4 regions of the Oceanobacillus sp. FSL K6-3682 genome follow, and region 1 is predicted to be linked to each of the others. Evidence: riboswitches for the same ligand, from Rfam matches in the RefSeq annotation. Region 1 holds a riboswitch; each other region holds the start of a gene.
The links. Region 1 has a riboswitch for S-adenosylmethionine ahead of MHH51_RS04195 (ATP-binding cassette domain-containing protein). Riboswitches for the same ligand answer to the same signal wherever they lie in the genome.

Region 1 (8,273 bases):
GGGAGATAGATTATATCACAATTACGCAAGTGACTGGGCTTACTTCAGAGCAGTTAGAAATTATTCAGCAAGAAGCGGAGAAAAATGATAAATAGTCTGTAAAATCCCATGATGAAATACGAAACAATAAGGCACATGCTTATAATTGAAAAAAAGCATGTGCCTTTATTTAGAAATGAAATCTCCGTACAATTTCATTCTTCATTGTTTTTTCTGAAAATAGTATCATGCCGATTAATGTCAGCAGAGCATATAAAGCAGTTGCTGCACTCGGCCATAGAACAGTGGACCAGGAGCTTAAGAATAGGATAACGGGTAGAAAGCCGAGAATGACCATCGTTGACATATATCCAATGTATTCCCGCCATTTCATTGGCTTCCGCAGCACAATAATCGTTACAAAAAAGGTTGCCAATGTGACAAGAAACGGGATCACATAATGAATGGACCATTTTGAGCTTCCGGATGCTGCATCTAAAATAAACAGCATGACAGAGAGTGAGATCACTTGAAGGACTACTTTTGATCCGGTATGAGCTCTGGAAAGGAAGGTGTGATTTATAGTCAGTACACCATACAGCACAGGTCCCAATACATATAAAAACCATAGCCTTTCCGGGTTCGTCAGTAAATTAATCAACAAGCTTGTACTAATGCCAAAAATCGCAATAAATAAGACAAGACGCTGAGCAAATCGGCGCCGTTTGACCTTAGTCTCATAAACAGGGTAATATTCATTATCTCCTGTTTTATCAGAAAGCTTACGTTTGCATAACGGGCAATATTTCTGTTTTGTATAGACACTGCAATTTGTGCAATAATGCTGCATTGTTTTCACCTGCTGTCATTGGAGTATACTTCTATCTCCAAATTAAATGTCTTAGAAAGCTCTCTGAAAAAAGTACGAATAATATCCGCTTCTTTAATCATTCTCGAAAATGAAATCACAAGCTCATCTCCAACTGCAATCATCGCTCCATTAATAGGGCTTTTTTTACTAGGATATAAAATAATCTCCATGTGTGAGATATGTGACTTCATTGCTTCTGGCAGCTGTACCTTCCCTACATTCGTCATTGTCATCGCTTTGGTACGTTCACTAAAACTCCTATAACCATAGCGGATTGCATGATATTTAAGAGGAAGCGGAATGAACCTGGCTGTTAGTCTTGTCTGCCATTTTACCCGGTCATTAATACTTTGCTGTAGGCTTTCTTTCCGCACTTTTTCCCGCAGCTGCTTTGATACCTCAGAAATAATTTCTTCTAATGTTGTTGTTTCCGTAACCGCCATGCCAATATTGACAACTCCAAAAAAATTGCGCAGCGTATTTGAAGGGAAAAGATTTCTCAAATTAACAGGAATGGCGATTTTTATTTCCTCCTGGTAAGCTCGGAATTTCAATCTTTCTTTATAAATAGCTGCAATAATAAGTGCTGAAATAAAGGCGGTAATTGTTGTTCCATGCTTTTTAGCAAGCTTGTGTACCTTCTCTGCGCTCATTTTTCCATGGATGACAATTGTCTGATCTATTAACCCGCCGCGGATTTGGTAAGAAGATGCTTCTTTGAATTTTTGCGGTTTTTCATCTGTTACGTAATTTTGGTAACTGTCATCCCGCTCATAATAGCTTGGTTCATCATGAATGTTAATTAGTGTGCTTTCATAACTTACGTCTTCGCCCAGATGAAGGAGATAATGATAAATAAGTGCCTTTATAAATTCTAAAGCGCCTGTACCATCTGTTACAGAGTGAAAAAATTCCACAGCTATTCTTTTCTTATAATAGGTAACACGCATCAAGAAGCCGTTTGTTTCTATAGGATCAATGGGTGCGCATGGATATTGGTTTTCATACTGAACAAAAAGCTTTTCATTATTTTCAACAAGGAAATCCCAAAATAAACCTTTGCTGAGCTTTACTGCAAACATTGGCAGACGCTTGATAACGTCATCAAGTGCAAGCTGTAGCTTATCAGGCTGCACAGTTTCCTTCATTACTGCTGCGAGCCGGAAAACTGAAGAATTTGTCTGTTCAGATACAGCATGAAACATTTTGCCTGCATTATCAAGTTTATACCATTCATCCATCTTTCGAACACCTCTTAAACGTTCTGATTTTGCTTGTGCAATATCTATCTGGATAGAACCAGTTTCAATTATAAGCTTTAACTTTTACTTTAACAGATGGTGCCCTTTTTTTGTACTATAACAAGTATCAAATTAAAAAAAGGTTTATATTTTAAAAGTGGAATGGTATTTCGTGTCTATCATAGAAATTATACACCATCATTTCTGTATAAAAAAAGAGTAACCACACGTATTACCGTAAAGTTACTCCTTATCTAAATAAAGAAAATGATATAAACAGAAAATGCTCCAAACACAATAATATAAAAAAGAATTTTAGCAATCGTCGGCTTCTTCAATATATCGTAAACAGCGGTAGCAGCAATAATAAGCAGTGCAATAATCATGGTTACTGTATTCAGGAAAAAAGTAATTAAAATACCTGAAATCAAAAACAATATACCTATTACTATATTTTCTTTTCTTTTCATAAGTCTCCTCCAAATTATTGAAACCTGAGCTGCTTCATAAAAGAAAAGAGCAGACAGGAACCCGCTCTTTATAACAATTAATAATCAGAGCCTTTTAAAGTAAGCTGCTTCACTTCTTCAACTGTCTTTGCTCCAGATAAAGCCATTGATACAGAAACCTCTTGTGCAAGGTTGGCAAATATCTTTTGAACACCTGATTCACCCTGCAGAGCCAGTGCATATGCATAAGGGCGTCCAAGTAAAATTGCGTCAGCGCCCAGTGCCAGAGCTTTAATTACGTCTGCTCCCCGGCGGATGCCGCTGTCAAAGAGCAGTGGGAAATCTGGACCGACAGCTTTACGGATAGCCGGTAATGCTTCCAGACTTGGAATAATCCCGTCCATTTGTCTGCCACCATGATTAGAAACAATAATCCCGTCAATCCCGGCCTCTATAGCCTGTTTTGCATCTCCCGGATGAAGAATACCTTTTAAAAAGATTGGCAGATTTGTACGCTGATGTAACTCTGCTATGTTGTCCCAGTGAAGATGTGGATGATGCAGATTCTCGATAATTGAATCAATTTCATTCTGGCCTTCTTTCAGTCCTTTTTGAAAAGCTGGATCCTGTACATAGTTGGCTTTTCCATACCCTTTTTTCAAGGGAGAATATTGATAGCGCATATCATCTTCCCGCCATCCAAGCATTACTGTATCCACAGTTACTACAATCGCTTCATAGCCTGCTTTTTCTGCCCGTTCTGCCATGCTGTAGGAAATAGCATCATTACTTGACCAATATAATTGAAACCATTTTGGTCCTTCAGGCACAGCCTCTGAGACCTCTTCGATAGACCTGGCAGTAACGGTGCTTTGAATATATGGAATATTCATAGAGGCAGCCACATTTGCAATGGCAAAGTCGGGCTCCTCATGGACCATTTTTAAATGGCCGATGGGAGCCACCATAAATGGAAAAGCATATTCTTTTCCAAGAATACGAATAGATGTGTCCACCTGAGATACATTACTTAAACATCTTGGAATAATGGAATATTGCTCAAAGGCCGCTCTATTTTTTCTTAATGTTTCCTCACCGCCGGCGCCGGAGCGGATGTGACCAAACACTTCTTCAGGTAAGGTATGCTTTGCTGCAGCTTCAAGCTGTTCGGGTCCGATAGGAAAGGAATCCTGTATAGTTATATGCTCTAGAAAAGAGCCTTTTTGCGATGATACTGACATATTTTTTACCTCCGTTTAATCTTTTTTCATCCGCGCCGCAAGCCGGTTTCCGATAGATTGGATACCTTGGACGATAATAATCAGGAGAATAACAGTGACATACATCACATCTGTTTCATAACGCAGATGTCCAAATCTGTATGCAAGGTCACCTAAGCCCCCGGCACCAACAAGGCCTGCCATAGCTGTTGCCCCGATAAGACTGATTGTTGCAATGGTTAAAGCCAGTACAATTGCCGGTCTGGCTTCACGAAGCATAACATTCCAAATGATGTGATGTGTTTTTACCCCCATTGCACGGTATGCTTCAATAACACCTTGGTTTACCTCCAGCAAGGAAGATTCAATAAGTCTGGCTATATATGGAGCAGCATTAACAACGAGTGGTACAATAGCTCCTTCCACACCAATAGAGGTGCCTACTACGAATTTGGTGAATGGAAGCATAAAAAATAAAAGAATAATAAACGGAATCGAACGAATGACATTTATTAGTAAATTAAAAAACTGATAGACAAATTTATTTTGCAAGGGTTGCCCGGGACGTGTCAAAATTAAGATGATGGCTAAAATGATACCTATAAGTACTGAGAAAGCAAGAGAAATAGCAACCATTAGAAATGTATCTTTTATTGCTTCGTAAAATATTGGCAGCCATTGATCAATAAATGATTGCATATTAGTTTACCCCCAATTCTTCTATCTCTACGCCTTGTTCCTGCAAGAAAGAGAGTGATTGTTCTACTTGATGATCATTACCAATCAAATGAACGACGATATTACCGACAATTCCATTTTTTAATTCGATAATATTTGCTGTCAGAATATTTGGCTCTACATAAAATTGCTGTGTAACCTTGGATAACAGCGGCTGTCCTGTATTTTCGCCCAGGAAGGTCAGACGAACAACTTTTCCTTCCAGCTTCAATTCATTAACCAGACGGTCAGATAATTTCCGCTGTGAAATTGTATTGAGGAATTTTTTTGTTGTCGGTTGTTTTGGCTTTGTAAATAATTCAATCGTAGACCCTTGTTCAATAAGATTTCCATTTTCAATAACATATACATAATCACATATTTTTTGAATAACGTTCATTTCATGCGTGATTAATAGAATTGTAATCCCGAGCTCTGCATTAATTTTTAGTAATAGCTCGAGAATGGAATTGGTTGTTTCGGGGTCTAATGCGCTGGTTGCTTCATCACTCAGGAGCACCTGTGGTTCCTGAGAAAGTGCTCTTGCAATAGCTACACGCTGCTTCTGACCACCGGAAAGCTGAGCAGGGTAAGAATCTTTTTTCTCAACTAAATCAACAATTTCAAGGTATTTAACAACTCGTTCAGCAATCTTTGATTTCGGTACGCCGAGTAATTTTAAAGGGATTGCAATATTGTCGTAGACGGTAGCTGTTTTTAATAAATTAAAATGCTGAAAAATCATGCCGACTTTTTGTCTTGTTTGCCGAAGCTTTTCTTTTGATAGTTTTGTTAAATCAATTCCGTCAATCCATACCTTTCCCTTAGATGGCGTTTCCAGTAAATTGACACAGCGTATTAATGTACTTTTTCCTGCACCACTATAGCCGATCACGCCATGGATTTCTCCTTTATTGACAGAAATCGTTACATTGTCTAATGCAGTAACATCTTTTCCTTTTTTGGACGGAAAAATTTTTGTGACATTCTCTAACTTAATCATTGATGTTCTTCCTGCCTTTCTATTTTTAAGCGGGGGGATGTTATCATCTGTGCGCTTTAATATAATATCTGCACAATTCATAAAAAGAGCCTCTCTGTTGAAAGAGAGGCCCGAAAATATGGTCTTATTTTCTGCTCTCATCTTTCAAGACGAATGTCTTGCTGGAATTAGCACCTTTTTAAGGTTGCCGAGCTTCAACGGGCCAGTCCCTCAGCTACTCTGGATAAGAGATATATTATTTATAGAGGATGTTCAAGAAGTCCCTGAGGTAAAGCGGTCAATCTCATCTGTGACATAGCTTTTTCAGTGGCATTTTTTGAACTCGCAATTATAGAATTGTATTATTTAAAAATAGCCTATTTTATATGTTTCGTCAATGCTTATTTTGAAATAAGTCAAGTTTTTCAATACGGCAAATTGCTTCACGAATACGCTCGTCCTCGACAAGTAATCCGACACGTATATAACCTTCCCCGGTTTTCCCAAAACCATTACCTGCTGCAACGGCTACATTTGCTTCCTTTAATAAATAATCCGCAAATTCTTCACTTGTAAATGCTGCCGGCACTGGAAGCCAGGCAAAGAAGGAGCCTTTTGGAGCTGTTACATCCCAGCCGATGCGTTTGCATTCTTCCAGTAAAACATTTCTGCGCTGTTCATAAAGCTTTACAAGAGAGGTAACGCAGCTTTGGTCACCTGATAATGCTTCGGCAGCAGCCTTTTGGATAGCTGGAAAAAGGCTGACAAATAAATGATCCTGCAGAATATTGATAGCTTCAATCATATCTTTATTTCCGGCAGCAAACCCGACGCGCCAGCCTGCCATATTATATGTTTTGGAGAGGGTATATAGCTCAACGCCAACATCTTTTGCGCCTTCTGTTTGCAGGAAGCTCACCGGCTGATAATCGTCAAACCCGATTGCGCCATATGCAAAATCATGGATGATTCCAATATCATTTTTCTGCGCTAATGCAATGGTATCTTCAAAAAATTCCTTTGTTGCAACTGCTCCGGTCGGGTTATTCGGATAGTTGAGATATAATAGCTTAGCAAGTTTTTTCTGTTCATCTGTTAAGGCAGTATAGTCCGGTAAAAAATCGTTTTCTTCTAATAACGGAAAGGTGTCATAAGTAACATCTGCTAATGGTACACTGGACAGATAATCCGGGTATCCTGGATCAGGTAAGAGCATTAATTCACCCTGATCCATTAGAGCTAAAGGAAGTTCTACTAAGCCGATTTTACTGCCAAATAAAATAGCAATTTCTGAAGCGGGATCTAGATCAACATCATATTCTCTTTTATAAAACTGTGCTGCAGCCAGCTTTAATTCATCTGTACCACGGAAAGGAGAGTATTTATGTGTAACAGGATTTTCAACACTTTCCTGAAGGGCGCGGATAATATGCGGTGGCGTAGGCTGATCTGGATTTCCTTGACCTAAGTTAATAATATCTCTTCCTTCTGCTATTGCAGCAGCTACTTTACCTGCAAGTGCAGCAAAGAATTGGGAAGGAAGCTGTTCTACACGACGGGATAATTTCATAATCTATCGACCTCTTTATACTATAATTTGTAAATGTTTTCTCAGTCTACCTGGCAGAGGATTTCCTGACTGAATGAATTTTCACTTTATAATTATATATAATAGTATAAGTTTGCAGAGAGATTGTCTATCAAAAAAAGATAAGGTGCTGGTAGATGTTTTTGGGATTTTTTTCCAAATAAACTATTTCACCCTGCTTTCCATTGCATTTCATATTTGAAAGTAGTAACATAGAAATCGTGTCAAATTATGTTAAATAATTAGATAATTCCAAGAATTATAGGTTTGGAAATAGGAGGAATAAAATGAATACCAAACTGCGTATAGGAAATTATTTAGCAATTGCATTTATGTTATTTGCTTTATTTTTTGGAGCGGGGAACTTGATTTTCCCGGCACAGCTGGGACAACTGTCAGGTGGTAACCTCACGCCAGCTATAATAGGATTTTTAGCAACCGGAGTAGGGCTGCCTTTTCTCGGTATTATGGCAATGGGCTTCTCTGGAAAAAATAATCTGCAAGAGCTTGCGAGCCGTGTTCATCCTATCTATGGACTTGCGTTTACAGCATTACTTTACTTAACCATTGGCCCATTCTTCGCAGCGCCAAGAACAGGAACAGTTGCTTACGAGGTAGGCATTGCTCCATATGTAAGTGATGGAGCGCATTCTACAGTTTTATTAATTTTTACTGGAGTATTTTTCTTGATTACACTGCTTTTTTCATTATTTCCATCGAAAATTGTTGATAATATTGGGAAATTCCTGGCGCCGGCTCTTGTTATTTTACTGCTTGTTCTATTAGCAGTTGCATTCTTCAATCCGATGGGCTCTATCCAGTCTCCAGACGAAACGTATCAATCTGCAGCCTTTTTTACCGGGTTTATTGAAGGATATAATACTATGGATGCCTTAGCTGCTCTGGTATTTGGGATCATTATTATTAATGTTATTAAAGGTTTTGGAATTACGAATAATAATCAAATCTTATCTGCTGTTACTAAGATTGGTTTAACATCAACAGCATTACTCGCAATTATCTATGTAGGGATATCCTACTTAGGGGCAACCAGTGTAACAGAGTTAGGTGTATTTGATAATGGAGGGCCTGTGTTAAGTGGTGCAGCATCGCATTACTTTGGCACATTTGGAGCCATTTTGCTCGCAGCTATTATTATATTGGCATGTCTGACAACAGCAATTGGATTGGTTACAGCAAATGCGGAATATTTTCATTCCTTAATC
Region 2 (8,273 bases), 1.4 Mb from region 1:
TTTGCTTAGATAGCCTGTATTGTTACAGGCAACACAGGGTTACCACAAGACGGAGAAGTCTGTCAGCTTGCTATCCCCACAGGACAAGTAACCGAAGCCTAGTCCGGTTTCATCCCCAGTACGTAATCGAGCAGCCCTTATCAGCTGATTTTTGAACATACATGTAAAAAGTTTATTTGATGTGTACGTATTTGTAAAATAATTTGGTAGAGTAGATGTTTTTATTTATATTCCTATTTTAATCAAGGATTATAAATAATAAACAGGTTTAAATGAAAAACGCCTTCTAATTTTATGTAGAAGACGTGACTAAACCTCATTATAACATAAAAGTACCCGTCTTTCTTCACGATAAAACATCAAATGTTCTAATAGAAGAAAGGCGGATACTGTATAATTATTTTAACTAATTTCTGAAGCTGCGTAATTCCAGAGCAAACTGTGCCGGCTGAATATTTGAAAGAATAAATACTTCAGATGTTACTTCAGAGCTTGTGTCTGTGAACAAAATAGTTCCCTGATAAGCTGCATTTTCTTCTGGTGCCGGCTTACCTTCCTGCAGCCAAATTGCATCAGCCCCGGATAGTATATCTGTTGTTACCTCATCTATATCTGTTGTGGGAATAACCTCATAGCCTAATTTATAAAGAGGCGCAATATCGTCATCCGCGATGCCGACAGCTACAATGCGTTTTTTACGGACACCTTCACTGCGGTCAAATGGAGATTGCAGTAAGTTTTTCACTGCTATTTCTTCCGCAGATTTCTGACTGCCATGCGATTTTCCGGTCGCTTTATCTATTGCCTGTTCCAGATCAGCTACAATATCATCAAATGCTTCCAGACCGACGGATAGACGAATCAATTCTTCTGTAGTACCACTTTTTGCCAAGTCCTCATCTGTTAATTGCTGATGGGTCGTAGAAGCAGGGTGAATAATAAGTGATTTTGCATCGCCGACGTTGGCAACGTGAGACCAGAGTTCCACATTATCAATCAAGATACGGCCTGCATCCCGGCCTCCTTCAATGCCAAAGGTAATAACAGAACCAAAACCGCCATTTAAATACTTCCCGGCAAGCTGATGAGATGGGTGTGATGCCAGCCCGGGGTAGTTGACCCATTCTACAGCAGGATGTTTTTCCAGATAGGCTGCCAGCTTTTCTGCATTTTCACTATGCCTTTTGATACGTAAATGTAAGGTTTCCAATCCTTGAAGTAATAAAAAGGCATTTTGCGGGCTTAGAGCAGGTCCGATGTCACGTAATAATTGGACACGCAGCTTTGTTATAAAAGCAGCCGGTCCTAAGTCAGCATATTTTAAGCCATTATAGCTTGCATCCGGCTCGATAAAATCTGGGAATTTCTCGTTGTTCCAATCAAATCTGCCACTGTCAACCACAATACCGCCAATAGTTGTACCATGTCCGCCAATCCATTTCGTTGCAGAATGCACAACAATATCCGCACCCCATGTTAATGGTTTTGCAACATAAGGTGTAGCGAAAGTATTATCAATAATTAAAGGAATACCATGATTATGGGCAATGTCCGCAACGGTTTCTATATCAAAAACATATAGGCTCGGGTTAGTAATGATTTCACCAAAGATTGCTTTTGTTTTATCTGTAATCGCAGCTTCAATTGCTTCAGGATCTGTTCCATCTACAAATTTTACATTGATGCCATAGCGGGGGAGTGTGTTGGCAAATAAATTATACGTCCCGCCATATAGATTGCTGTCTGCAATAATTTCATCACCGGCACGTGTAATATTGAGAATTGCCATGGTAATGGCTGCCATCCCCGATGCTACTCCTAAAGCTCCAACACCATCTTCTAATTGGGCAATCCGCTGTTCAAATGTATCTACAGTTGGATTCATAATTCGTGTGTATATATTTCCCGGCTCTGCCAGCCCGAATAAATTCTGTGCATGCTCCGTGTCCCGGAATACGTAAGAAGTAGTTTGATAGATAGGCACTGCCCGGGACCCGGTTGTTGGATCAGGAACCTGGCCTCCATGTAATAAAATTGTCTCGTCCTGCTGGATTGAATGTTTTGACATTTTATTTCCTCCCTTTTAGATATATCCTCTGTTACTAAAAAGAACCCTCTTCTTAAAAGAAGAGAGCTCTTGTCATCGACTTGGAACTCTCTCTTATCTTTCAGATTAATCTGTAGGATTTGGCACCAGTTTTTGTTCAGGTTGCCGGGCTTCACAGGGCCTATTCCCTCCGCCGCTCTTGATAAGAGATTATGCTAAATATTTAGAAATTACTAGAGAGTATATAATTATAGAGATTAAATGTCAAGTAGTTTACTATGAATTAATAAAGTTTCATTTAAAAAAAGGATGGAAGGGGATTACTGATGAGTAAAATTTTGAACTATCAAATAGATTTTGAGAATTCATAAATGGAAATGCAGGTAATAACTGTGCAAGAGAAGCAGTTGAATATTTTATTTGAAAATTTTTTAGCCTTTCATTTTGAAACGCAACTGCCTGATAGCATCCTTTTAGATATAGTCGAAGAGAGAACCGATTTATTTACTATAGAGAATAAAGAATTGTTAGAGAAGGAAAAATATTATTGATGGTCTATATGTTATAAAAGTACTGATTATTTTAAATAATTATATCAAGGAGAATGGTTATCGTTACTATAAGATATATTCTTCATTTGGATTTAATAGCTGGATTCTTTCGGAAAGGTGCATTCTGGATTAAGGGTAGGCTAAAATAGTATTTTCCTGTATTAAATGAAAAGAAAAACAGCAATAAATAACAAAACTGCCCCAATATAATTAATCGGAGCAGCTTTATAAATTTGGTATGCAACTAATAGTGGAGTTTTCATTCCCTGTTGCTTTGGATAGCTATGAACACATTAGTTAAGCTTATTTCGGATAATTAAATCTTTATACCTATAAAAGGATCTTTTCTTCGTCCGGTTTAAAATACCCTTTCATTAAGCTTTTTCATTTTTAGCTTTGTTTCTTGCACGCGGTGCATCCCGATAAATACTTGCCATATAGATAATAAGAGCTATCCAAATAAGGGCAAATGTAATCATATGATGTACCGTAAATGTTTCATTATATAAGAACACACCCAAGAAGAACATAATCGTCGGTGCAACATATTGCAAAAATCCGACCATTGCTAATGGAATCCGTTTGGCCCCCGCTGCAAATAGCAGTAAAGGAACTGCAGTTACGATACCGCCCCCAATTAATAATAGATTATCTGATGCAAACAGGGGAGAAAAAGTAAATGACCCTTCTGATGGAATAAATATCAAGTATAATAATGCAATCGGTGCAACGACCAGTGTTTCAATAGTAAGTCCATACATAGCATGGAGGTTTATTGTCTTTTTAATGAGTCCGTAAAAACCAAAACTCATCGCTAATAATAGAGAAATCCAGGGAAACACGCCATAGCTTAAAGTTAAATAAAGTACACCGATACCAGCGAGAATAAAGGACAGAACTTGTCCTTTGGTTGTCTTTTCCTTCAATACAAAGACCGCCAATAAAATACTGATCAGAGGATTGATATAATATCCTAAGCTGGCCTGCAGCACATGCCCGTGCTGTACAGAAAAAATAAACAAGAACCAGTTGATGGATATTACAATAGAAGCTGTAATAATAGCAAGTGCTTTCTTTCTATCCTTTTTCAACAGCTGTACTGTTTCCATTAAATGCCGCCAGTTGCCAGTAGCAAGTACTAAGAAAATCATAAATACCAGGCTCCACACAATCCGGTGAGCAAGTACTTCACCGGCAGGGACATTATCGAGAAACTTCCAATATATTGGGAATATCCCCCATAATAAATAAGCAACAAAGGTAATAATCGCCCCTTGCTGTAAAGGTTTATTTTCCATCTTTTATTCCTACCTTCTGAAAAAATCAAACTAAATCTAATAGTAAAACTTTATCAGGAAGGAATCAATGGCTTTTTTAAATAAGTTAATACTTATTTTCATAACAAGAACACCTCTGTTCAATAAAGTCAGGTAAATTTATGAACCTGAAACATTTCCAACAGAACAGGAATACTTTATTATAAGTGTATAGACTCATCAGAATTTATCATCTATATAAAGGATGGGAGAGAGAATAAATGAGTAAAAAGTTTAAACATATGGAAACAGCAATAATTCATGAGGGGTATGATTCAAAAGAACTGCTCGGCAGCTTAACACCGCCAATTTTTCAAACCTCTACATTTACTTTTGATACAGCGGAACAGGGAGCGGCACGATTTGCCGGAGAAGAAGAGGGACATGTTTATTCGCGTATCGGCAATCCGACTGTGCAGGTGCTGGAACAAAAACTGGCAGCACTTGAAAAGGCGGAGAAAGGGCTGGCATTTTCTTCGGGGATGGCTGCAATTTCAGCAGTTTTAATCGCTCTCACTAAAGCAAATGACCATATTATCTGCTCGTCTGGATTATATGGATGCACTTTTGGTTTACTGTCTATGATGGATGAAAAGTATAATATCCAAACAGACTATGTAGACATGTCTGACGTAAAAAATATAGAAGTTAAAATCAAGCCGGAGACAAAGGTTTTTTATATTGAAACACCGATTAATCCGACAATGGAAGTAATTGATTTGGAGCTTGTAATAAATCTTGCCAGGAAGCATAATGTTCTCGTCGTGGTAGATAATACATTCTCCACACCGTATTTACAGCGTCCGATAGAATTAGGAGCAGATGTTGTTGTGCATAGTGCTACGAAATATTTAAGCGGGCATGGTGATGTAATTGCAGGGTTAGCAGCTGGGAAAAAAGAATTAATGGAGCAAATTGCAGCAACCACGCAAAAGGATATTGGCGGTGTGCTGTCACCATTCGACGCCTGGCTGGTTATTCGCGGGTTAAAGACATTACCGCTTCGAATGGATAGGCATTCTGATAATGCCTTAGAAATTGCAGAAAAGCTGAAACAGCACCCAAAGGTTAAGCGGGTATTTTATCCGGGTGACCCGGATGCATTGGGATATTCTGTTATGAGGAAGCAAATGAAATCGGGAGGAGGAACTCTTTCTTTTGAGATTGATGGAGGGAAGGAAGAAGCACAGGGCTTTCTTAATAAACTGCAGTTTATCAGCATTGCAGTAAGTCTTGGCGATACAGAAACATTGATTCAGCACCCGGCTACAATGACACATGCGGTGATTCCTGATGAACGACGCCGGAAAATGGGAATCACAGACTCTTTGATACGATTATCAGTAGGAATAGAAGCGTGGCAGGATATTTGGGAAGACTTGGATCAAGCTTTGAATCGCTAAAATAATCTGTTAGTTTTTGGGGAATAGTGACAACTGAGGAATTACCAGAAGCTATCCTCTGACGCTTTTGGATAATCAGGAAAATAATTCCATTAAGGCAGGAGGGTACAGAAGAGGGTATTCTCCTGATTCAAGCTGACAACTTTTTTTTGAGAAAGCGTACTTACAATTCCAATTAAATGGGAGAAAAGGGGCTTTCACTGAACGAAATTTTATTTTGTGCTATTATAAGAGCAGAACTCCCTTTTTGTTGGAGATGAAGTGATAGGAGCAGGATATATGGGTGTTTACTCAATAGTTATTGGATTAATTTTTATTATAAATATTGCATTAGCTATATCCATTATTTTTTTGGAGCGGAAAGATCCAACTTCTTCCTGGGCTTGGGTAATGGTACTATTGTTTATTCCTGTTTTAGGATTTATTCTTTATTTAATTTTTGGACGACCTATCAGCAATCGCCGTATATTCAAATGGGATCAGCGGAGCCGGATGGATGTGAAAAAGGCTGTACAAAAACAAATTAATGCCATTGAGGATGACACCTTCCAATTAAATCATGAAGACTTAAAAAGCCATCAGGATTTGGTCTATCTTCATCTTCGTAATGATAATGCTGTTTATACAGAAAACAATGGAGTAGATATTCTTACAGACGGTCATGAAAAATTTGAAGCGCTTTTGGAAGACATCAGCCGGGCAAGACACCATGTTCATGTACAATACTATATTATGCGGAGCGATGGATTGGGAAGCAGACTTGCTAATGCATTAATTAGAAAAGCAAAAGAAGGAGTATGTGTCAGACTTTTATATGACGATATGGGCTCCAGATCACTCAAGAAAAGCTACATAAAGAAATTGAGGGAGGCGGGCGTTTTAGTTGAAGCGTTCTTCCCATCCAAATTTGTAATTAATTTTAAAATTAATTACCGGAACCACCGAAAATTAACCATTATTGATGGAGAGATTGGCTATATTGGCGGTTTTAATGTCGGAGATGAATATTTGGGGTTAAAGAAGAAATTCGGATATTGGCGTGATACGCATCTGAGGGTGGTTGGAGATGCCGTTCAAAGTATGCAGACCCGCTTTGTATTAGACTGGAACCAAGCTTCCAAGCAGAGGATTTCCTATGAAGAGGAACATTTTCAAACGATCTGTGGAGGCAACACAGGTATGCAGATTGTTTCAAGCGGTCCAGATTCGGAGTATGAGCAAATTAAAAATGGATATATTAAAATGATTATGGAAGCAGAAAAGTATATCTATATCCAGACGCCGTATTTTATCCCGGATGAAAGTCTGCGTGATGCAATTCGTATCGCTGTGTTGTCCGGAGTGGATGTGAAGATTATGATTCCGAATAAGCCCGATCATCCCTTTGTCTACTGGGCGACCATGTACTATTGTGGAGATTTACTTGGTGCCGGCGCAGAGATTTTTATTTACCAGAATGGATTTTTACATGCCAAAACAGTAATTGTCGATGGGAAAATAGCTACGGTCGGTACGGCAAATATTGATGTAAGAAGCTTCCGTCTCAACTTTGAAGTTAATGCCTTCTTATACGATATTGAAGTTGTCAAACGGTTGATTGTCGAGTTCGATAAAGATTTAAGGCATTCTACACAAATGACGAAAAAGTTATATGATAAACGTTCTATCGGGATCCGTTTTAAGGAATCCGTCTCACGTTTAATTTCACCAGTTTTATAAACGTAAAGTTGCGAAAGTGCAATAAAAACATTAATAAATAAACACAGCAGGAGGAAATAAAAGATGAATGCAAAACCTTGTTCAGCATCTTTGGCTTTAAAAACAACACATGTATTACCACCCGATACAAATCAATATGGAACCTTATTTGGCGGGAAATTAATGGCGCATCTTGATGACATTGCTGCAATTGCAGCAGTAAAGCATGCAAATAATCCCGTTGTAACAGCATCTACGGATTCTGTGGATTTTCTAGCACCTGTAAGAGTTGGACAATATATTTCGATTGAAGCTTTTGTAACCTGGACACATCATACTTCGATGGAGGTGTTTATACGGGCAATTACAGAAGACATCCGGACGGGAGAGAGAACGGTTTGTACAACGGCCTTTATGACATTTGTTGCCATCGATGAAAATGGGAAACCAATAGAAGTACCTCCTGTTTATCCAAAAACAGAAGATGAAAAAATGCTTCATGAAAGTGCTCCGCTTCGTGCCAATCGCCGTGCAGAGCGAAGAAAGCAGTCTAAACAGCTGGCAGAAACTTTTGGAACAGTCTATCGGACAGAGAAATAAGGCTATATTATATTAAAAAACCAGTTAAAATCGAAACAGTCGATTTTAACTGGTTTTTTAGGCAGATAAGGAAGTATAAAACGAAACTTCATTCAGAGGGAGTTTTTGACGCACAAATGTTTCCAGTGGAGCGAGTAATCGCAGTTACATTCCTGGCCAGTTACACTTCGATAAATTTATTTTTACGCTTTATTATGAGGCGAAAGTTTCACGGACAGTTCTCCATGATAAATATATTTGCATCTAGATAGTAGGATTTATCTTATCATTTGTATTAGATTTCTATTTTATCCTTTATACCAAACTTGTAAAATTCCATAAAATATGAATTAGAATTGGACCATATAATGCGTCTGTTTTTTTATAAACGAAGCATGTGATAATACTTACCATAAATATAAAAAGTCTCTGCGGCAGAGGAACATTATGCATTAAAGCAAAAATTAGTGAAGTAATCATCATTCCCAGCCAAAACGGAAGATAAATGCGTGAAAAATCCAAAATGACTCTTTTCATGAATAACTCTTCCCAAACGGGAACAAATATACCAGTTGCTATTATAAACAAGATGATAATCGGTATAGAAGTGATCTGTACGATTTCTACCTCATAATCCTGACTGTTGACAGGAAGATATGAAACTGCCCCCCGACGAAAC
Region 3 (8,273 bases), 2.4 Mb from region 1:
GTAAAAAGAAAATCAAATTATAGTTTTATTATGAAGGATGCAGTGTTAGAATCCTGCATGCTCCGGATTAAAAAAACATATGTGTAAAAAGCAGACAGCACTTAGCTGTCTGCTTTTTACTTTAGAAGATTATTTTCTTATCAGTAATTGCTCAATTTTCTCTACAGTTTTGTACATAATTGCAGCAAGGATAGCGATAATAACCAGGCTCGACATAACGAGTGTAAAATCAAACACCTGAAAACCGTAAATAATTAAATATCCTAAACCTTGTTTGGAAACTAGATATTCTCCGACAATAACCCCTACCCAGGAAAGCCCGACGTTTACTTTTAATGTGGAGATAATGGCGGGTAAGGAAGCGGGAAAGACAGCTTCTTTAAAGCATTGCCATTTTGTTGCATCAAAGCTCCTTAATACTTTTAAATAATTTTGATCAACCTCATTGAAAGCTGCAAACACGACAAGGGTTGTGACAATAACAGAAATAATAAACCCCATCGCAATAATTGATAAATAGCCAGGACCGAGAGCTACAATAAGTATTGGTCCAAGTGCAACCTTTGGCATAGCATTAAAGACAACCAGATAAGGATCCATGACTTTTGAAAAACGATGAAAACTCCAAAGCATGGAAGCTATGATGATTCCGGCAATAGTACCTATTAAAAAGCCGAGTATGGTTTCGAGCAGTGTAATCTGAATATGGCCTAGTAAAGAACCTTGTATAAGTCTGCTCCATATAGAGCTGAATACACGACTGGGAGAGCTGAATAAAAGCGGATCAATCCAATACAATCTGCTGGCTACTTCCCAAAAGGCGAAAAAAAGAATCAGAATGGAGAGCTGCCAGGTCAGTACAATTTTTGCTTCTTTTTTTAACTTTTGCTGATAAGCTGCAAATAACTTAGGACCGTTCATAAGCATTCTCCTCTATCGGTTTTACCGTATGCTTCTGCTGGTCTAGGTCAGCCCAGATTTTGTCAAACAGCCGTCCATATTTAGGATGTTTCCTTGCGAGAAAAGGAGATTCATCCCTTAATTCAACAGGTACATCGTATATTTTAGCAATAGCACCAGGGTTCGAGGACATTAAAATAATCCGGTCGCTCATAGAAATTGCTTCTCCAATATCATGTGTTACCAGTATAGCCGTTTTTTGATAAGCTTTAAGTAAATCGGATACCAATACTTCCAGTTTTAATTTTGTCTGAAAATCGAGTGCAGAAAAAGGTTCATCCAGCAATAGAATTTCCGGCTCCGTGATAAGCGTTCTTATTAAAGCAGCTCGCTGCCGCATCCCGCCGGACAATTCACTTGGATATTTATCAGCCACATTTTCGAGTCCAACTTCCTCCAGGAGAGCTATTGCTCTTTGTTTTAAGTCACTTGTCTGTCTTTTTCTAATCTGGGGTCCTAAGAGTACATTATCTATAATGGTTTTCCATGGAAATAAATAATCCTGCTGCAGCATATAGCCAATTTCTAAATCGCTAATCTCTATTTTTTCATTATTTATTAAAATCTCACCTTCAGCAGGCTGGAGCATTCCAGAAATCATCGAAAGCAATGTTGATTTTCCACAGCCGCTTGGGCCGAGTAAAGCAACAAATTCATTCTTCTTAACAGAGAAAGAAATATTGTGCAATGATTCTGTGTACTGCTTTTTGGAGAAGTAATAATGAGATACTCCATCTAATGTTAGATAAGACATCTTTACCCTCCTTTATTCTTCAATAATTTGCTCAGCATAATCAGTGTTAACAAGATCTTCATATGGAGCATCTCCAGGGAGTTCACCGGCCTCATCCATAATGCTTTTCAGATTTTCCCAGGCAGCTTCTTCAAGCAGTGGAGATGTAGCATAGGAGCCTTGCTGTTTATAACGCTCGATTGCATTTGCGAGCATTTCTACATCTGTATCCTCAAAATAAGGCTCTACTACCTTGGCAATTTCTAATGAGTCTGTCTCCTGCACCCATTGTTGAGCCTTATAAATTGCCCTGGTGAATGCTTTAACAGTTTCCTCCTCTTCATCTAAAAAGCTTTCCTTTGCCATGAAGACGGTATATGGGACCTGACCAGATTCTTCGCCGAAGGAAGCAATAATGTGTCCCTGACCATTTGCTTCAAAAATACTTGCTGTAGGTTCAAATAATTGAACGTATTCATAATCACCACTGGCAAAAGCACCTGGAATATTAGCGAAGTCAATATTTTGAACTAAATCTAAATCTTCATGGGGATTAATATCATGCTGCTTCAAGACATATTCTCCAACCATTTGCGGCATTCCGCCAACACGCTGTCCGAGAAAATTGCTGTCCCGTAAATCCTCCCAATTAAAGTCTTCATCTGCTTCTTTGGCTACTAAAAATGTGCCGTCCGTTTGGGTTAACTGGGCGAAGTTCACAGCATAGTCTCTGGAATCCTGAGCATAGACATAGATAGATGTTTCGGAACCAACAAGAGCAATATCAGCACTGTCAGACAAAAGTGCTGTCATCGTTGTATCTCCACCCCAAGTTGTTTGTAAATCCACCTCCAGCCCCTCTTCTTCAAAAAAGCCTTTTTCTAAAGCGACATATTGCGGTGCATAAAAAATAGAACGAGTTACTTCCGCAAGATCTATTTTAGTCACTTTATTTTGATTACAAGCACTAATTAGAAGAAGAGAGCTTATTAATAAAATGAAACAGGAAAGTTTTCTCACTTTCATCTTCCTTTCTCAAAAACTGATCTTGAACATCTTCTATAAATATATGATTGGCGGGATGATTGTGTGAACGCCTATAAATTAGGATAAATAGGCTGCGGATAATTACAGGGAGAGGAAAAGTGAAAAAGGGTAAACTCATTATCTTGAGTTTACCCTTTTATAGAGGAGATGATTATACTAATTTATAAAGTGGTCCAGCTTTTCTTATGTTTTCACTTACTTCTGTGAATTTCTCGAAATTCATATGGAATTTGCCAGCCAGTACCTTTGCTTCTGTTTCATAGCTTTCTTTATCCTCCCAAGCATTTTTAGGAACAAGAACTTCATCTGGAACACCTGGAATCGATTTTGGAATGGCTAATCCAAAAATTTCATCTATTGTTGTTTCCACGTTATTCAGTTCACCAATTAAAGCTGAATGGACCATTGCCCGGGTATAGGAGAGCTTCATTCTGTTTCCAACCCCGTAAGCACCACCAGTCCAGCCTGTGTTAATAAGAAATACATTGGCATTAAATTTATCAATTTTTTCTCCAAGCATTTCTGCATATACTGACGGATTTAACGGTAAAAATGGAGAACCGAAGCATGCTGAGAATGTTGCAACAGGCTTTGTCACACCACGTTCTGTTCCAGCCAGCTTACTGGTGTATCCACTCAGGAAATGATACATTGCCTGTTCTTTTGTCAGTTTACTGATTGGCGGTAAGGTTCCTGATGCATCCGCTGTCAAGAATATAATGGTATTTGGATGTCCAGCGACACTAGGCTCTAGGCTATTATCAATATTTTCTAATGGGTAAGCAGCACGTGTGTTTTCGGTTAAAGAAGTATCATCATAGTCAGGGACCCGCGTATCTTCATCTAATACTACATTTTCTAAAACAGATCCATAGCGGATAGCATCAAAAATTTGCGGCTCTTTTTCTGCCGATAAATTGATGCATTTTGCATAGCAGCCACCTTCAATATTGAATACGCCATCTTCACTCCAGCCATGTTCGTCATCTCCGATTAATCGTCTGTCAACATCTGCTGAGAGTGTAGTTTTTCCAGTTCCGGATAATCCGAAAAATAAAGCTACATCGCCTTCTTCTCCTACATTGGAGGAGCAATGCATGGACAGGACATCTTGCTCAGGCAGAAGGAAATTAACTACAGAGAAGATTGATTTTTTTATCTCTCCTGCATATTCTGTTCCTCCAATAAGTACAATGCGCTGTTCAAAAGAAATTAAAACAAATGCTTCTGAATTTGTACCGTCTGCTTCAGGATTGGCTTTGAAACCGGGAGCAGAGATTACTGTAAAATCAGCTTCGTGCAATTGCTCCATCTCTTTTTCAATAGGAATAAATAATTGTCTTGCAAATAAATTGTGCCAAGCATATTCATTAATAACTTGAATAGGCAGTTTATACTTTTCATCTGCACCGGCATAGGCCTGGAGATGAAAAATTTCTTCTTTGTTATCTAAATATGCAATCACTTTGTCAAGCAGCTGATTGAAGGTATCCTCATCAATTGGCTGATTGACATTTCCCCAGTCTACTTTATCTGCTGATAAGGCATCTTTTACAATAAATTTATCTTCTGGAGAACGTCCTGTATATTTTCCAGTGGTAGCACGGATAGCACCAGTAGCTGTCAATTTCGCTTCATCACGATTGATAATTTTTTCAATAAGTTGGCCTACAGAATAGTTGCTGTAAATATTTGTTGAAGTGAACTCCTCCAGAATACTTCTCCGCAATATTTTCATAAGACAATTATTCACTCCTTTTAATGGTATAGAATTCATTTTATCCTTAAAATATGTTTATTAGTATAACACATTAAATATAATAGTCCATACTACTTTATGAAAAAATATTTTTTATGCTACATAGGGTAATTGGGTTGACAGGAGAGGCTTGTTTCGTTAATCTAATTATTGAACGGATACTCTTATTCAGAGATGGTGGAGGGACAGACCCGATGAAGCCCAGCAACCTCACATAATGTGAAAGGTGCTAACCTGATGCAAGGATCATTCCTTGAACAATAAGAGCGAAAGGCCAATATGTTTCCCTTTCCTCATGTATTTTGAAGGAGAGGTTTTTTTGTTTTTAGGAGACTTTTTAAATATATTAAAAGTTTGCATAAAAAATGAAACCACATTGGGTGGAATGATAGATTTACATTGAAACAGAGTTCCGTAACATACAAGGAAAAGGGGAGTTAGCCTTATGGCTGCAAATCGTCGTTTATTTACTTCTGAGTCAGTTACTGAAGGGCATCCGGATAAGATGTCTGACCAAATTTCTGATGCTATTCTGGATGAGATTCTTTCGAAGGATCCAAATGCGAGAGTAGCGTGTGAAACAACTGTTACAACTGGAATTGTTTTAGTTGCCGGAGAGATTTCTACAAGTACGTATGTAGATATTCCTGCAATTGTACGTGAAACAGTAAAGAATATTGGATACACCCGAGCAAAATATGGTTTTGATTCTGAAACTTGTGCAGTGTTAACTGCTATTGATGAGCAGTCTCCTGATATTGCTGGAGGTGTGGATATAGCGTTAGAAGCAAGGCAGGGACAGGAAATTGAAGAGGAAATTGAAGCAATAGGAGCTGGAGACCAGGGCTTGATGTTTGGATTTGCCTGCAATGAAACAGAAGAGCTTATGCCTCTGCCAATCTCTTTGGCTCATCGTTTATCCAGAAGATTAGCAGATGTCCGTAAAGAGAAAATTGTGGATTACCTGCGTCCTGATGGAAAGACTCAGGTAACGGTGGAGTATGATGAAAATGATCAGCCGTTACGTGTAGATACTATTGTTGTTTCTACACAGCATCATCCAGATATAACAAATGAACAAATAGAAGCGGATATTATTAAACATGTTGTAGAAGCTGTTGTACCAGGTGAATTACTGGATGATAAGACAAAATACTTCATTAATCCGACTGGCCGTTTTGTATTAGGCGGACCACAAGGGGATGTCGGCTTAACAGGAAGAAAAATCATTGTTGACACATATGGAGGCTATGCAAGACATGGCGGTGGAGCCTTTAGCGGGAAAGATGCAACGAAAGTGGACCGTTCTGCTGCTTATGCTGCACGCTATGTTGCTAAAAATATCGTTGCTGCAGGTCTGGCTGATTCCTGTGAAGTTCAATTAGCCTATGCTATTGGTGTAGCACAGCCGGTCTCTATTTCGATTAATACATTTGGCACAGGGCTCGTCAGTGAAGAAAAATTAGTGGAAGCAGTGCGCGAGTTATTCGATTTGCGTCCAGCAGGTATTATCCGTATGCTGGATTTGAGAAGACCAATCTTTAAAAATACCGCTGCTTATGGTCATTTTGGCCGCACAGATATTACATTCCCGTGGGAAAAAACAGATAAAGTGGAAGAATTAAAAGCTTTAACTGCTAAATAAAAAAAATGTCAGGTATCTGAGGATGCCTGACATTTTTTACATGCAATCAAGATGGTAGTGATGCTATTTATCCATCCCCATTGATGTTTCTCTTAAATAATACTGTCCTTTTTCCACGTAGGATTTGCGGATACGTTCCATTTCTTCATAATCCTTATCCGTTAATTCACGGACTACCTTAGCAGGCCTGCCCATTGCTAAGGTTCTAGGAGGTATTTTCTTCCCTGGAGGCACCAGACTCCCGGCACCGACAAATGCATGCTCTCCAATTTCTGCACCATCCAAAATAATGGAACCCATACCGATAAGTGCATGATGGCGTATAGTTGCTGAATGCAAGGTCACCTGATGACCTACTGTTACATCATGTTCAAGTATTAACGGCATATTTGGACTTTGATGCAGCATAGAAAGATCCTGTATATTTGTCCGTTTACCAATTTTTGTAGGGGCGACATCTCCCCGGATAACAGTATGAAACCAAATACTTGCTTCTTCTTCAATTGTTACATCACCATTAATCACAGCATTTTTTGCAATGAATGCAGCAGGATCAATAGATGGAGAGATTCCTTTATAAGATTCAATCATCTGTATTCCTCCAATTAATTTATAATGATTAAAGTATATCAGAGGAAATATTTTCTGGAAAGAAGTCTGAAAAACAGATGATTTTCAGCTGTTTATGGAAAGGGTAATCATTTATATTTACACCATTTTAAAACGATTTTTTAAGTTATAGGCATATATTCTAAACCGCTTATTTCTTATGAATAATAAGTTTGAATGTATATTTATTTCTGTATAACCTCTACAGATACGAATATTTTTATGGTAGAATAAATAAGCTGGTTACATAACGATAGTGATAAATAAATAGATAAATGCTATCTTGGTTTATTCCATTCGTAATCTTGGAGATGGGGAAACCGGCAGTTGTTTCAGTTATTACTGGGACAAGTAATTGTATAAATCGGTCTAATCTATCAATGATTAAAATATTATTCAAACAGGCGAACATTTAAAGTAAAAGTATTTCTTTGAAAATGAACTTTTGGCCTGTCAGAGAGAAAACTGATTTATCGGTAAAAAATGGGGTTGTACTTTCATGTTAATTCAAATTGTCATAGGAATTTTATTTTTTATTGGTGTTTATATACTGATTAGTGATGAACAAAAATGGCTGCGCGTAACAACGTACAGTTATATTATTTTGTTAACGATTATTTTTGCAATTGGGTATATTACGGAGTTAAGCAGTTTGCAGAACTCTGAACTATTCGATATTTCTGCACTGCAACAATGGGTTTACGTATTCGGATACTTGTATTCAGTTCCACTGATGATTGTATCGGCTTATATTTGGATTCCCTATCCGAAGAAATATAAAACACTGCGGAGCCGCGTTCTCATGATTGCACTTATTATATTTATTATCATGACAACCGGACATTTCTTAAATTTATTCTTCCGATTATTATTTTTAGGGATTGCTTAATAATCAAAAGAAACGCCTGATTCAGGAGCGTTTCTTTTTTTCGATAGCGATTAAAAATGGAGCCTGATTTTGTTGATTAATAAATTTGTATTGGAGTACTTGATACTCTTTTTGATTTAATTGCGAAGTGTAAGAAAGAACAGCTTCTTTTTCTTCCAATCCGCCGGAGTGTCCGTAATATATAACTAAGATAATCAGACCTTTTGTTTTTAGCTTTTCCAATATAGCTTCTATAGCTGCAAGAGTAGAATGGGGCTTTGTAATAATAGATTTATCACTTTTTGGTAAATAACCAAGGTTGAAAATAGCTCCGCCGAAAATGTTTTCTTTAATATATTCAGGAATCTTTTCATGGCTGTCTTGAATTAAAGATACATTATGACAGTTATTTTCTTGAAGCTTTTCTTGTGTTTTTTGAATAGCCTGCTCTTGAATATCGAATCCATAAACCTTGCCTGCAGATCCAACTGTCTGACTTAAAAACAATGTATCATGACCGTTTCCACAAGTGGCATCAATTGCTATATCTCCTTCTTTAAGACTTTCTCTTAATAGGGTATGTGCGTAGGTTAAAATATTTAATAGCATGTAGCTGTCTCCTTATGTACTTTTCTGACTCAAGTGTTCAAAA
Region 4 (8,273 bases), 970 kb from region 1:
ACAGGACCAAGAAGTTCAAGGCGACGAGCTTTTTCTGAACGGACTTGCGCGTGTTGTGATGACTTCTGTGTTGTCCACAAATGTTTTCGGTGGGACGAGTAATCGCAAAAGCCCTTCGATGGGGCGAGTAATCGCAGTCCCAGTCTCATCGGAAAAAGCTCGTCAACGCACTTCCGCAGGATGCGGTGGCTTCTACGTTGCCCACACGACGTGGGCGTTCTTAGTAGAAGATCCTCTTATCGCCGTGTCATCTTTATTGGACTTTTTGAACATCCTCTTAAAGAAAAAACTTTAAAGTAATAGTCATTATATAGTGTAGTAATGTAAAGGAGCAAAGACTGAAAGAAAATTCATTGTTAATTAGGAGAAACAGTATGGAAGATTTAAGTTTTAAAAAGTTTCTTAAAAGAAGGATGAATTGGTTATATTAATGACAAGTAATGTTTGGAATTTCCATTCTAGAGTAGTGGATGAGTCTAGTACAGGCAAATTATCGTATTTTTAAATCTGATAAAAGAAGGGGATTTAATGGATTATGTAAAAGAATTAAGAAAATTAGTCGGCACCAGACCATTAATTTTACCTGGTTCTGTTGTAATTATGCTTAATAATGATAATCAAATTCTACTTCAGCATAGACATGATGGAGGTTGGGGAGTGCCAGGAGGATTAATGGAACTGGGAGAAAGTCTGGAGGATACAGCAAGAAGAGAAGTGAAAGAGGAAACGGGTCTTACGGTAGGGAGTCTGAAGCTGCTTGATGTATTTTCCGGACCGGACTATTATTTTAAAGTTTCCAACGGTGATGAGCTATATTCCGTGACTGCTGTTTATTTGACCAATGATATACAGGGGGAAATGAATATAGATAAAAATGAATCTATTGATTTTAGATATTTCCATACAGATGATTTACCGGACACTTTAACGTTTGAAGCAAAGAATTATATGAAGCCTTATCTTAACCTTAAAAATAAATGATATAAGGAAAAATGGCATGCATACAATTATTTCAACTGAATTCAGATTATTAAAAACTTCTGCTATCTACGATTAAAAATGTAGATCAAATATTTATGTTAGATAAGGGAATGCTGGTGGAACAAGGAAGTCATCAAACATTGTTATCACAAAAGAGTCATTACTTTAAGCCTATTCAGGCTGATGAATTGGCTGGCAGTAAGTTAGGAAGCTAGGAGATTTAGATTGTTGGAATAAAGCAATAATAAAATAGCGCATAGATTGTAGAAAAGTACCGCTCAGGCTGGCGGGAGTATTCCTTAGTCTGAGCGTTATTTTAAAGTAGTAACTCCATCTTCACTTACTTTGACATTTTGATATGGAAAAACAGTATTTAATATAGAATAAACTATTAGAAAAATAACTTGTGTTAGGAACGTTTGTTTGGTAACCTTGATATAAGGTTGAAAGTTTTGATTTACGATGAACCAAAATGAAACGATACGCTATAATATCTGTTTAGAAAAGTTATCGTTGCCCAAATATTTATGTTTACTCTAGATTAAGGATTTTATAATATTTAATGGCGGAATATTCGAAATGATAAATATATTTTTACTGAGATAGATGAACAATGGAAGACAGTTGAATTAGCCATAATAAAAAAAGATAAAGTAAACTTATCAAAAAGGAGTGTAAACCTATGAAAAAAGAAATTTTGATTTTTCTGCCAGAGAATTATGCAGATTGGGAGGGATCTTATATTTGCTCCGAATTAAATAACCCGAAAACCGGATATGCTGTAAAAACATTATCCCTTAGCAAGAATCCGGTCAAATCAATGGGCGGATTTACTGTTATTCCAGACTACACAATCAATGAAATACCCGAAAATTTTCATATGCTTATTATGGTTGGAGGTACAACCTGGGCGAAACCGCAAAATGAAGTTGTTAAATCAGTAGTAGATATGTGCGTAGAAAAGAAAATCCCGGTTGCAGCAATATGTGATGCTTGCACATTCCTGGCAGACAAAGGATATTTAGACCATATCAAACATACCGGAAATTCAGCTGCTCATTTAATAAAAGGTGCCCCGGGTTACAAAGGCAAAGAGCATTTCATCGAAAAACAGGCCGTTTCAACAAAGGGATTTATTACCGCTAACGGAACAGCTGCAGTTGAGTTTGCGAGAGAAATTCTAAAATACTTTGAGATTATGGAGCAGGCTGAATTGAAAGAATGGTATCAAATGTTTAAAAAAGGGTTTTATACAAGTTGAGGTTGATCTGAAGGTTTTATTTTCAAAAGCAGGTTTTGGTCGCAACAGAGCAAGTATGTTCATTTTAAATTATTTATTAAAAGTCTTCTTTTCCTTTTTGATAGAAGCCTTTTTAATATAAAATTTCCAGGAGAGGGGATGAAAAAAAACAGCACATATTGTATAATAAAAATATCGTATTTAAGCGGTGAAGGAGCGATTTTGCATGAGTAAAGAAGTAAAAGTGACAAATGAAGCTTTAATGCTAGCTATAAAGGAATTAATACAAAAAGTAGATAATCTGGGTTCAAAAGTCACTTCACTGGAAGGGAAGGTAGATAATCTAGATTCAAGAGTTATTTCGCTGGAAGAAAAGGTTGACAAACTGGATCTAAGGGTCACTTCACTGGAAGAAAAAGTAGATAAACTGGATTCAAGGGTTATTTCATTAGAAGAAAAAGTAGACAGACTGGATTCAAGGGTTACTTCATTAGAAGAAAAGGTAGACAAAGTAGATTCTAAATTAGATGTTTTATCAACAGAATTATTATCTACCAGGGCAGACGTGAATATTTTGAAGAAAGCTAAGTGAACATATTTTCCAAATAAAGTAAATTTATTGTTTGATAGAATAATAAATAAATCATAGATTATTTCAAACCATTAGTGTATCTAATATTAGATAGTGCTGTGGTTTTTTGTTGTAGAACAATTAAAGAGTATTCCTGCATAATAATCCTGTAGTAGAGTAACGAACAACTGTATTGTACTTCATTTATGATACAATTGTAAGTAGCCTCATTTGGAACGATTAAAATATTTTTTTAGAAACTTATATATAGTAAAGGTTTATACAAAGGAAGGCGGTCCTATAAATTTTGAACAAGAAAAAAATAGACTATTCCAACCTTATTGCTAATCTGCTTCTTGCCGGCCTCGTAATTGTTAGTGCAGCAGTTATTGTGGCCATCCCCATTATGATAATATATGGCTTATCAAATATCTTAGCAGGCTGGAATCTTATTGAAATACGATTCTTTGATAATATTTTCATTAATATTCTTTATTTTGGCGGCTTGCTTTTTCTTTCTTATCTTGTAGGAATAATTTTTAATCTGTTATATCAGTTTATTCTTAAATTGGCAAAGATGAAAGAAACGAAGAAGGTAATGTTTCTGAGTTATATGGTGCAGCTGCTATGTAGTGTTATTTTTTATAAAAGCTTTATTGAGCCTCTATTTACGAGAATTAATATATCATGGGAAGGAACAGCCATTTTATTCTTCTGCTTGTATTTGTCTGCTTTTGTTATCAGCGAAGATTATAAAATTTTTTCTGATAAAAAAAGCTGACACTATCTTGATTTTAAATCAATTGCAGCAGGATCCCTATATTTTGGGATTACCCTTGACGAATCCAACGCTTCCATGTAAAGTAATCTGTAATTATTCGTATAATTCCATATATTCTTATCCAGAAAGGTGGAGGGACTGGCCCGTTGAAGCCTTAGCAGCAGACACTAATTTGTACTGTGCTAATTCCAGAAGCATTTTTGCTTGAAGATAAGAAGAGATTTTACTATACCAAACCTCTTCTATTTTCAGAAGGGGTTTTTTAATTGGATTATAGAATGAAGATAGCAGGTAGAGAGGAAGGGGTATTCGATGACAATATCAACAGAAACAAAAAATACACGAGCTCCGTTCAGAGCAGATCATGTAGGGAGCTTTCTCCGTCCCCAGCGTTTAAAGGAAGCTCGCGCGCAAAAAGCAAAAGGAGAAATCAGTCCTGAACAATTGCGGCAGATTGAAGATGAGGAAATTATCAAACTGGTAGAGCAGCAGAAGGAAGCCGGTCTTCAATCAGTGACAGATGGCGAGTTTCGCCGTGCCTGGTGGCATTTTGATTTTCTGGAAGGCTTAGATGGTGTAGAAGGTTACACCGCTGAACAAGGTTTACAGTTTACGGGAGTAGAAACCAAAAAGCGGGGTATTAAAGTAACAGGTAAAATTGGTTTCAGTGACCATTATATGCTTGAGCATTATAAATTTCTTCATGGTATTGCCGGAGATGCTGTTGCCAAATTTGCGATTCCAAGTCCGAATATGCTCTTTTTCCGGGCGGATTTTGAAAAGGGTATTTATGAAAGTGATGAAGCAATTATCGATGACCTGGTTACTGCTTATCAAGGAGCCATTCAGGCATTATATGATGAAGGCTGCCGCTACTTACAGCTGGATGATACTTCCTGGGCAACCTTTTTCTCAGAAAAGGGGAGAAACTCTTTGATTGAAAAAGGAAGAGATCCCGAGAAAACAGCGGAATTATGTGCAAGAGCAATTAATGAATCGATTGCAAACAGACCGGATGATATGCTGGTGACGATGCATATTTGCCGGGGAAATTTTCAGTCTACCTATATGTCAAGCGGCGGTTACGAAGCCATGTCAGAAACCATTTTTGGAGGTCTGCAGGTTGATGGACTTTTCCTGGAATTTGATGATGATCGTTCGGGCGGATTTGAACCGCTGCGTCATGTGAACCGCGATGATTTGTATATTGTGCTTGGGCTTATCACTTCTAAATTCAGTGAACTGGAAGATCCAGAGGCTGTTAAAGCAAGAATAGCAGAAGCTGCGGAATATGTACCGTTGAATCAGCTTTGTTTGAGCCCTCAATGCGGGTTTGCTTCCACAGAAGAAGGGAATTTGCTGACTGAGGCGCAGCAATGGGGAAAAATCCGCCATGTTGTTCAAATAGCAGAAGACGTGTGGAAATAAATTTTACTAGAAAAAGGGGATTTGGAGAGGGATCTTTCCGAGTCTCCTTTTTAATGTCATTCTACATATGTTTATAGCGGCGTTTATTTTAAACAGGGAAAGACATTAATATAATTTTTTGATATATTAGAAATGTACAATAAGAATATTCGGCTATTTTTATTCCTTTTTAAATGGATAATATAACTTAATAAGGTGGTATAAAATGGAGATACGCAGTTTAATAAGCTCTGATTATGATGTCTTGGCTCCAAGGATAAATGATTGGTGGGGCGGCCGTGATATGGCAGGTATGCTGCCTAAGTTATTTTTTAATCACTTTAAAAATACAAGCTTTGTTGCAGAAGAAGGTAGTGAAATTATAGGATTTGTAATCGGGTTCCTGTCCCAGGATGAGTTAGATGAAGCCTATATTCATTTTGTTGGTGTCCATCCGGATTACCGGAAGAAAAATATTGGAAAAGTCCTTTATGAAAAATTCTTCGCCAAGGTTAAAATGGCAAATCGAAGTGTCATCCGCTGCATCACTTCACCAGTAAATAAAACGTCAATTGCCTTTCATCAAAGAATGGGATTTGTTATTGAACATGGAGATAAAATAGTAGACGGGGTGTCTGTAAAGGCGAATTATGATGGATTGAATAATGATAGAGTTTTGTTTAAAAAAGATCTGATATAAGTCCTTGTAAAAATGCCTATATTAATTGGAGGAAATTAAATGATACGAAAACTGACAAAAGAGGATCATACAAAAGTAATGGAGCTGATTGAGCCGAAAGCTGCAGAAAACCTGTTTATAATCGGTGATATTGAAGCGTTTGGCTACGATTCTGATGTGCAGGACGTCTGGGGACAATGGGAACAGGATAATCTAATCGCTATTCTCCTGCGCTATCGTGAGAATTACATAATTTATAGCGAAACGGAATATGATCTGAAAGGGTTTGCGGAGATTATTAACAGCTATAAGCAACGATGTAATTTTAGTGGTCTGAAGTATATTGTGGAGCCATTATTACCATATATTGATAAAGTTACCCGTGTACATAGAGAAATGTATTATGCAGCTTGTGAAGAATTAAGCTATACGGTGAATGCAGAACAAATAAAGCAGGTTGAGCATTTGAAGCCGGCTGATTATGAAGAGAATATAAAGATGCTGGCCTCTATACCTGAATTTTCATCCAGTAATATAACAATAGAAACAAGAGAGAATGAGGAGAAAAATAGAACAGGCCGTACCTATTTTATCCGTGATGAAAAAGGTACGATGGCTGCATCTGCATCGACGACTGCTGAGAATTCTCATTCTGCAATGATCGTTGGCGTATGCACACGGCCGGGATATGAACGGCAGGGTTTTGCAACGAAATGTATGGAAAAACTATGTCTTACCTTATTAGAAGAAGGAAAATCACTTTGTCTTTTCTATGACAATCCGGCAGCCGGGAATATTTATAAAAGATTGGGATTTGAGGATATTGGAATGTGGACGATGCTTCGCTATGAGGCGGAATAATTTTTAATTTTATCTAAATAAGGAGATGGCAGCTTTGAAAATTATTTCTTTTGAAAAAGAATTTGGAGCATCTGTAGATACTGAGTCAGCGAAATTTACTGCCAGCCGGATTTTGCTGGATGCCAGTGATATCCGAATGGGATATATGTACCTTGGAAAAGATGATAAAATTCCATTTCACGAGGCTCAGGCAGATCAGTTTTTTATGATTGTAACGGGAGCGGGCTGGGTCTGTGATGGAGATAAGAATAGACTTCCTGTAACCTCTGGAAAAGCGGCTTTTTGGAAAAAGGGAGAATTTCATGCTGCTGGAACGGATTCTCAGATGACTGCGATGGTTATAGAAGGACAGAATTTAAATACGCAAAATATGCCTGTTTTAAAGAATGTTATCAAAAGTGAGTGGTAAACATGAATAAGGAGAAAAGAATTTTAATTATTGAGGATGATCAGGAAATCAGCAAACTGTTGCACGTTATTTTAACAAAAATGGATCTGACGCCAATATCTGCTTATTCGGGTACAGAAGGTCTGCTGCAGCTGAAAAGTAGTACATTTGATTTGATTTTATTAGATTTGATGTTGCCGGGAATAAGCGGAGAAGAATTTATTACACAGGTCAGGGAAGAGAGTACAATCCCCATTATTGTGATTTCCGCAAAAGTCGGTATTGATGATAAAGTTCAACTCTTGAAGATGGGGGCCGATGATTATATAACGAAGCCATTTCACCAGAAAGAAGTAGAGGCCCGCGTGGAAGTGCAACTGCGAAAATCGGTTGTCCAACCCTCCCAAGAAGACGAAAAAGTATGGCGCAATCTGAGAATTTTTCCAGAAAAGCTGTCTGTCACATTGGAGAACAAATCATTGCAGATAACCAATGCGGAGTTTGATATTTTGAGCTTATTAATCGATCATCCAGAGCACGCATTTTCTAAAAGAGAAATATATGAAAAAATTTGGAAAGGCACGTATGTAGGGGATGATAATACTATTAGTGTCCATATTTCCAATCTGCGCAGAAAAATGGCCGGGGTGACCGCCGAAGAGTATATCAAAACAATTTGGGGAGTAGGCTTTATGTTGGTTTAATCCCAATTTGTTTTTCTTTACGAATTCTTTATGATTCGCTTAAAGAATTTTAAAGGGTCCTGCGCTAAACTAGGTAACAAGAACATTTAGTGAAGGAGCCGAGAAGATGAGTGCTGTTATTCAGACGTACACATTAACGAAGAAGTTTAAGCAGGATGAAGTTATTAAACCGCTGGATTTTTCTGTGGAGAAAGGAGAGATTTGTGCTTTAATTGGTAAAAATGGAGCCGGAAAATCAACTATTTTTAAAATGCTTTCGGGCCAGTTAACGCCGACAACTGGAGAAATTTACTTATTTGGAAAGTCAGGCAAAGATATGATTCAAGCAAAAAGAAGAATGGGATTTATGATTGAGACACCTGTCTTTTTTCCGGATTTTACAGCAATTCAAAATTTGGAGTACTTCCGGATTCAAAGAGGAGTCGCAGAAAAAAAGCGGATAAATGAAGTGTTAGAAATTGTCGGGCTGGCAAATCAAAAGAAGAAAAAATTTGGAGAATACTCCATGGGTATGAAGCAGCGGCTGGGAATAGCTCTTTCTCTCTTAAGCAGCCCGGATTGTTTAGTGCTTGATGAGCCAATTAACGGTTTAGATGCAGAAGGTATTATGGAAATTCGCAGACTATTAATTCAGTTAAACCAGGAAAAACAAATAACCATT

Region 2: it holds a riboswitch for S-adenosylmethionine, as region 1 does, so the genes downstream of both, MHH51_RS20615 (O-acetylhomoserine aminocarboxypropyltransferase/cysteine synthase family protein) here and MHH51_RS04195 (ATP-binding cassette domain-containing protein) in region 1, are expected to answer to the same signal.
Region 3: it holds a riboswitch for S-adenosylmethionine, as region 1 does, so the genes downstream of both, metK (methionine adenosyltransferase) here and MHH51_RS04195 (ATP-binding cassette domain-containing protein) in region 1, are expected to answer to the same signal.
Region 4: it holds a riboswitch for S-adenosylmethionine, as region 1 does, so the genes downstream of both, MHH51_RS09030 (5-methyltetrahydropteroyltriglutamate--homocysteine S-methyltransferase) here and MHH51_RS04195 (ATP-binding cassette domain-containing protein) in region 1, are expected to answer to the same signal.

Annotation. Positions count from the first base shown of each region.
Region 1 is NZ_CP150263.1:813,003-821,275, forward strand. It holds partial or broken gene MHH51_RS04165 (Rpn family recombination-promoting nuclease/putative transposase) at 1-95, shown strand, start outside; gene MHH51_RS04170 (DUF6320 domain-containing protein) at 170-829, opposite strand; gene MHH51_RS04175 (acyltransferase) at 835-2,091, opposite strand; gene MHH51_RS04180 (hypothetical protein) at 2,346-2,561, opposite strand; gene MHH51_RS04185 (alpha-hydroxy-acid oxidizing protein) at 2,639-3,781, opposite strand; gene MHH51_RS04190 (methionine ABC transporter permease) at 3,797-4,459, opposite strand; gene MHH51_RS04195 (ATP-binding cassette domain-containing protein) at 4,461-5,480, opposite strand; SAM riboswitch class I at 5,615-5,710, opposite strand; gene MHH51_RS04200 (pyridoxal phosphate-dependent aminotransferase) at 5,854-7,029, opposite strand; gene brnQ (branched-chain amino acid transport system II carrier protein) at 7,335-8,273, shown strand, end outside.
Region 2 is NZ_CP150263.1:4,234,468-4,242,740, reverse strand. It holds gene MHH51_RS20615 (O-acetylhomoserine aminocarboxypropyltransferase/cysteine synthase family protein) at 407-2,068, opposite strand; SAM riboswitch class I at 2,159-2,256, opposite strand; gene MHH51_RS20610 (hypothetical protein) at 2,419-2,598, shown strand; gene rarD (EamA family transporter RarD) at 2,973-3,896, opposite strand; gene megL (methionine gamma-lyase) at 4,136-5,317, shown strand; gene cls (cardiolipin synthase) at 5,597-7,036, shown strand; gene MHH51_RS20590 (acyl-CoA thioesterase) at 7,100-7,615, shown strand; gene MHH51_RS20585 (CPBP family intramembrane glutamic endopeptidase) at 7,910-8,182, opposite strand.
Region 3 is NZ_CP150263.1:3,268,148-3,276,420, reverse strand. It holds gene ytkD (RNA deprotection pyrophosphohydrolase) at 1-87, shown strand, start outside; gene MHH51_RS16275 (ABC transporter permease) at 130-921, opposite strand; gene MHH51_RS16270 (ABC transporter ATP-binding protein) at 908-1,714, opposite strand; gene MHH51_RS16265 (ABC transporter substrate-binding protein) at 1,727-2,719, opposite strand; gene pckA (phosphoenolpyruvate carboxykinase (ATP)) at 2,892-4,478, opposite strand; SAM riboswitch class I at 4,661-4,766, shown strand; gene metK (methionine adenosyltransferase) at 4,945-6,144, shown strand; gene MHH51_RS16250 (gamma carbonic anhydrase family protein) at 6,208-6,735, opposite strand; gene MHH51_RS16245 (hypothetical protein) at 7,253-7,642, shown strand; gene MHH51_RS16240 (class I SAM-dependent methyltransferase) at 7,664-8,230, opposite strand.
Region 4 is NZ_CP150263.1:1,780,414-1,788,686, forward strand. It holds gene MHH51_RS09010 (NUDIX hydrolase) at 529-981, shown strand; gene MHH51_RS09015 (type 1 glutamine amidotransferase family protein) at 1,664-2,242, shown strand; gene MHH51_RS09020 (hypothetical protein) at 2,448-2,813, shown strand; gene MHH51_RS09025 (hypothetical protein) at 3,100-3,573, shown strand; SAM riboswitch class I at 3,688-3,790, shown strand; gene MHH51_RS09030 (5-methyltetrahydropteroyltriglutamate--homocysteine S-methyltransferase) at 3,886-5,001, shown strand; gene MHH51_RS09035 (GNAT family N-acetyltransferase) at 5,207-5,680, shown strand; gene MHH51_RS09040 (GNAT family N-acetyltransferase) at 5,720-6,520, shown strand; gene MHH51_RS09045 (hypothetical protein) at 6,555-6,929, shown strand; gene MHH51_RS09050 (response regulator transcription factor) at 6,932-7,612, shown strand; gene MHH51_RS09055 (ABC transporter ATP-binding protein) at 7,719-8,273, shown strand, end outside.